DNA from 2 places in the Shewanella sp. BC20 genome. Region 1 is predicted to be linked to the other one. Evidence: predicted binding sites of a transcription regulator. Region 1 holds the regulator's gene; the other holds the start of a gene.

Region 1 (3,192 bases):
ATGTAGGATAACAGCAGGTAATCCATATGGCTGCGATGGCAAGGTACATAAACAATCTCGTGACCATCATGGTGAAGCTGACGGATTTGTTCAGCACCTTTGATGTTGATACCGCTGTAGAGCTTGTTCCATAACCAAGTTAGGAAACGCTCGGCAATACGCACTAGGCTGTCGGAATAATTCGCAGCAATTTCATCAAGATATTCAATTGCTGTTTCACGGGCTTGGGTTTCGGAAATCTTCTTACTCGCCGCTTCTTCCTGAATCGCCTTGCGTAAGGATTCGGATTTCAGCAGGGAGTGGAACATTGCCTGACGATTCGGCAGCACAGGCCCTGTCATCACTTTGCGTTGGCGGCGGAAATGTACTCTAGCCACCCGCGCCAGTTTATGGGCAATCCCCATATCGGTGCCGTGTTCGTCGGCCATGTAACGTAGCGATACCGCATTCGAAAACTGAACAAAGTTGTGACGGCCCAAAAATAGGATCATCAAGCACTTACGTAACCAAGTTGGGTTCTCGCGCTCAAGCACAGCCGCCTTCATGGTGTCGTCTTCTTTACCCGGAGTACGGCCCCAATACAGACTCACAGGCACCAGCTGAATATCTAACTCTGGCTTTTCCTTATGGACGGCCAACAGGCGCATAAAACATTCGAGGAATGGCTCATTACTGGCACGCTCGCCAAACAAAGGCTTACGGCCTTCGAGGCAAACTACACGGGGCGCGACAACGCCATTGACCACGAGCGGCTCGTAGGGGCTTGGCAAACCCAGCTTAGTGGTGATTTCGCTTAACGCAGCAATATCACTCAGGGATTCTGTTTTCATTACATAAGCAAGCGGTCTGGACGCGTCCAGATTCAGATCGGCAAAGGGATCCTGCGGCACAACAATAGTGTGCACTAAGTGTTTTTGGATCCAGCGTAATGATTTCAACCAAAGAGAGTCTTGTTTAGGCATTATTCTTATGCAATGTAAGTACGTTCATTAGCCCCATAGAATACCAGATTCTAGGGAATATTCGCTAATACTCTCCAATCGCGTTAAAAAGTGGTTAATACTTGCACTACGAATAATACTGTATATACTAACAGTAACTGTATAGAAAAACAGGAAAGAACATGAGACCGTTGACGCCACGCCAAGCCGAAATTTTAGAGCTGATTAAACGTAATATTGCCGAGACTGGCATGCCACCCACCCGGGCCGAAATCGCCACCCGTTTGGGTTTTAAAAGTGCAAATGCCGCCGAGGAACACCTTAAGGCATTGGCAAAAAAAGGCTGCATCGAGATCATGCCTGGCACTTCCCGCGGGATCCGCCTCCCAGTTGAGGAAGAAGATAACAGCGAATCTGGCTTACCACTGATTGGTCAAGTGGCTGCGGGCGAACCTATCCTCGCCCAAGAGCATGTCGAACAGTATTACCAAGTCGACCCCAGCATGTTCCACCCAGCCGCCGATTTCTTGCTGCGCGTCAGAGGCGACAGTATGAAGAACATCGGTATCCTCGAGGGAGATCTGCTCGCCGTTCATAAGATACAGCAAGCGCGCAATGGCCAAGTAGTTGTTGCTCGCGTTGACGATGATGTAACAGTTAAACGCTTTGAAAAGAAAGGGAATCTCGTTTATCTACATGCTGAAAATGAAGATTACTCCCCGATTAAAGTCGATTTAAGTTTCCAAAGTCTAACAATTGAAGGGCTCGCCGTAGGGGTGATCCGCAATGGAGATTGGCTATGAACAAACTACTAGGTAATGCCCCGCGTCACCCCGGTTTATGGCTCGATGCGGTACGCGAAACCGATACTGACTGGCAGCATACGCCTATCATCACTATGCCTACCGAGAGCCAAGGGCGCCAAGAGCTAATGCAACTTAGTAAACAGTTGGCACAACTGAGCCAACAAGGCCGCTGGGTCGTGCTCATCAATCCACCCAGTATTGGCTACAAGCAGTTACTGGCCAGCGCTGGCGTGCGTATGGATCGCGTACTCTTAGTCCATGCGAAAGATGAAGTGGAAACCCTGTGGGCCATGGAAAAAGCCTTAACTAGTGGCACTTCCAGCGCAGTAATTACTTGGATCCACTCACTCGATGCCCGTGACAATCGTCGTTTGCAAATTGTGGCCAAGAGCGCCCGCGCCATGGGAATCGTGCTCGAAGGTTTCGTAAATCACTCACCTACGGACGCGACACTCAAGCAACCAGCTCACTTTGCCCAAGGTAGTTTTTTTAGCTCTGTTCATTAAAATTTTTGCACTGCGTATTTAGCCTTGAAAGCCGCCTCACCTGTGAATGTGGGGCTTTTTTTTGGCAATTTTTCAGACAATTAGAAAAAGAAGTGATCTTGATCAATTTTTAAACAGCAAGTATGTTTGATTCAGGCGAGCATAATATATCGCCCGTTTAGGCAAAAAATATCGACGATTTATCGAATATCTCTTGCCCACAAAAATCGAGAATAATGGGTTTATTCAGCAGTATGTGCCAGTGTGGCTAATACCAGCAGTAACAATACTTAATCAAAAGTAAGCCGCCAACGCACGTTGAAGTCAGAGAAGCTTTTTTGGGAACTGAAGAGTTTGCATAGAGTTGAGACTTACTGTGTTGCTCTTCTTTGTAGTTGCTATTCGCAATTGGCAGAGGAGAAGTCTTGTGAAGCAATGGTTGTATTGTTTACTCGTGGTGCTATTCGCCCCACCGTTGGCCGCAGCGGACATGCGGTTCAACATGACCCCCGGCGTAACAGAAATCAGTGGCAAGGTTTATCACTTACACATGACGATTCTGTATATCTGCTGCGCGATAGGCCTAGTGGTTTTTGGCGTGATGATTTATGCCATGATCAACCACAGAAAATCCAAGGGCGCGGTCGCGTCTCACTTCCATGAGAGCACAAAAGTCGAAATCGCGTGGACGATTATTCCTTTTGTCATTCTGATCTTAATGGCGATTCCCGCCACGAAAACTCTGATTGCCATGGAAGATCCCAGCAATGCCGATCTCACGGTAAAAGTCACAGGTTCTCAATGGAAATGGCATTATAGCTACTTCGATCAAGATATTGATTTTTACAGCATTCTCGCCACTCCAAGACCTCAAATCGAAGGTAATGAAGCCAAGGGAGAGCACTACTTACTCGAGGTCGATAAACCCCTAGTATTACCCATCAATCGTAAAATCCGCTT
Region 2 (3,192 bases), on a different contig from region 1:
ACCGCTGTGATTAACGCTATCCAGTAGGTTCATTAAGGCTCTACTTTTTGGCTGTGGTTTGACTTCATCAAATAATCCTAGTTGAAACACACCTGGCGCATAAAAATCCCCCAGCATGACGCCCGCCTTGGCATAGGCATATCCTTCACGCCAAAGCCTAGACAAGAGCCGCTGCGCTAATGCGATAAAATCGCGGGTATCGTCACTGGGATAAGTTAAATTGCCTGTGAGCACCTGACTGTACTGGGGTTGATGTTCAGTGAAATAACTGGTCCGAATAAATACGGATAGGGTACGTGCAAATTGACCCTCAACACGCAGTTTTTCGCAGGCTCGACAGGTGTAATCATTGATGGCCTGCTGCATTGCCGTGAACTGGGTAATGCGTTCACCAAAAGAGCGAGAACTGACGATTTGCTGTTTTGTTGCGACGACCTGTTGAATATCATCACAGGCAATACCGTTTAGCTCATGCACCGTTCGTTCGACTGTGACCGAGAAGCTGTCTCGGATGAGCTTAGGTGGGGCATCGGCAAGCTGTAGGGCGGTATGTATACCCATAAGCTTTAAACGTTGCGCAATTTTTCGGCCAATCCCCCATACCTCATCAATTGGCGTCAAGGCCATTAATCGCCGTTGGCGTTCCGTCGTGCGTAAATCGACAACACCTTGAGTCATGGGATATTTTTTAGCGGCATAATTGGCGAGTTTGGCTAAGGTTTTACTAGGACCTATGCCAACACAGACACTGATCCCAATCCATTGTTGGATCCGTTGGCGAATATCCGCGGCTAACTGAGTGATATCTTGGCATCTATCGAGCCGAGACAAATCTAAAAAAGCCTCATCAATTGAGTAGACTTCTACCCTTGGCACCATGTGCTCGAGAGTGGTCATCACTCGATTTGAAATATCGGCATAAAGTGCATAGTTGGAGGAAAATACCGCTATATTATGGGCGCGGATCATGTCCATCACCTGATACACGGGGACGGCCATTTTGACGCCTAATTGTTTCGCCTCTGCTGAGCGTGCAACTACGCAACCATCGTTATTGGAAAGCACAACAATGGGTTTGCCTTGAAGATCGGGGCGAAACAAGCGTTCGCAGGAAGCGTAGAAGTTATTGCAATCGACGAGGGCAAATAGCGTTGCAGTCATTTGAATTTCTTCACCACACAGGTGACAACACCAAATAGGTTTAGCTCGGAATCATGGTGGATGTTAATGGCTTTAAATGCCGGATTACGGGGTATTAATTGCACTATTGGACGTAACTGCAATTGTTTAACGGTAAACTCACCATCGACGGATGCGACCACAATATCACCGTGCGTAGCCTGTAATGCTCTGTCCACCACTAATATGTCGCCACTCGAAATGCCCGCATCGACCATTGAGTCTCCCTGTACCTTCACAAAAAATGTTGCTGTGGGGTGTTTAATACAAAGTTCATTGAGATCGAGTGAATGCTCAATGTAATCATGGGCAGGAGAAGGAAATCCAGCCGCAACGGAGGAGCTAAAAAGTGGATACTGTGTTTGTGTGAGCATATGCATAATGAAAATCAAAATACTGTATATAAAAACAGTATAGCGTATTTTGATGACTTGTCGAAAGTGTGTTGAGTAAGACGACAGGCAAACGTTGAGGTCGCACAATCAGATGCAAAGGAATAGTAAGCACGACGTGGGGATGACTTTAGGTCACAACCTTCTAATTCACTAATGTTAACGCATGGGGTTGTCCGCTAAGTTGGTTGCGGCACTCCTTTGCCGCAATTTAGAGTCTCGTTTGGCTCATAAAACTAGGGTTATTTTCCTATACCTCAAAGGCTTAGCTTATCCAGCCTAATAACTGCCACCAGAGGTAGTCCAGCGGCATCAGCACTAGTAAGGTGATCAGCGCTAAGGGTAAGGTGACTTTCAGCAGATGGGCGAGGGACTCTTGAGACAATTGCATCGCCAAAATCAGCGGCGGCGCTTGATAGGGGAAAATCACCGTCGAAAAGCCGATCACTTGGGTCATCAATACTGCAGGGAGAGAAAACCCTGTCGCATTCGCTAAGTCGGCAGCCATTGGGGTTAATACCGTGGGCACGCCAGGCACGGTTGCCACTAACCCGGTTAAAGTCGATATCAGTGATAAGGACATAAAGTTGAGGAAGGAGGCGCCTTGTGACAAGGGAAGGTATTGACTGAATACTTGGCCGAGTTCGCTGCCAAGCCCAGATTGATTGACTAAGACGCCTAGTCCGAGTGCGGCGGCAACAAAGATAACCGTTGAAAAATCAACTGACTGATTAAAACGCTTTGGTTCAATAATGCCCCATTTCGGTAGCAAAAGGATAATGGCGGTCGTTAGCCCCACCCATGCAGGATTGATCCCATGCCATGAGTCAGTTATCCAAAATAACAGGGTGATGATGAGTAACACCCCGAGTTTAACTTGCTTGACCACATCATACGCTTCGATATCCGTCGCTGCTGCCATCTGGGTTTTATCTATCTTGGCCGGAAACAAATACACCACGAGTGCCACTATGATGGCCGATTTGAGTAGACCCAAAATCGGAAAGTGCAGAAACAGATATTCTGCATAGCCAAAATGCACGTTAAACAGATTTTCGCTCGCACCAGCCAAAATCATATTGGGAATATTGGCGGGCAGTACCGCAAGGCTTGGCATATTACAGGCGAGTGCTAGGGCGATGGCTATGCCTATTCTACCATTACTGCCGCGGCTAAACCCGAGTTGCTCGGCCAAGGCCATGCCGATGGGCAGCATCACAACCGCGCGCCCAACGGAGGATGGCATCACAAATCCCAGTAACATCGCGCTGATGACCAGTCCTGCAATCATGCGTGGATAACTCATGGTTAACGCGGGGGCGATAAGGGCGGCGAGGCGGCGACTCAATCCCGATTCTGAAATGGCGCTACCAATCACAAAGCCGGAGATAATTAACCACACCGCCGCCGAACCGAATCCCGAGAACAACGCACTGGGATCGATCAGCTTGAAAATGGTGGCCAAGGCAAAAAAGATCAGCCCCGCCATAAAGGGCGGAATAAAACCCGTGCTCCAAAATAGCAGGGTAATGAGTACGACCGATGCGCTGTAGGAAAAAAGGGCCGGGTGCTGCTTGAGTGGAAACATGGCCAACAAAACGGCGACGAACATGGCGCTAAA

Evidence for each region. Region 1 encodes LexA, which represses DNA repair genes until DNA is damaged. Its sites were predicted from a motif close to TACTGTATNNNNATACAGTA; they were not measured.
Region 2: umuD (translesion error-prone DNA polymerase V autoproteolytic subunit) is a predicted target of LexA. The motif match lies at 1,574-1,593, and genes of this name have one in related genera.

Annotation. Positions count from the first base shown of each region.
Region 1 covers NZ_NHRI01000009.1:86,898-90,089, reverse strand. Annotated here, with positions in the region: gene plsB (glycerol-3-phosphate 1-O-acyltransferase PlsB) at 1-962, opposite strand, end outside; gene lexA (transcriptional repressor LexA) at 1,124-1,744, shown strand; gene CBX96_RS11065 (cell division inhibitor SulA) at 1,741-2,253, shown strand; gene coxB (cytochrome c oxidase subunit II) at 2,660-3,192, shown strand, end outside.
Region 2 covers NZ_NHRI01000003.1:185,805-188,996, forward strand. Annotated here, with positions in the region: gene umuC (translesion error-prone DNA polymerase V subunit UmuC) at 1-1,161, opposite strand, end outside; gene umuD (translesion error-prone DNA polymerase V autoproteolytic subunit) at 1,158-1,559, opposite strand; gene CBX96_RS05065 (SLC13 family permease) at 1,837-3,192, opposite strand, start outside.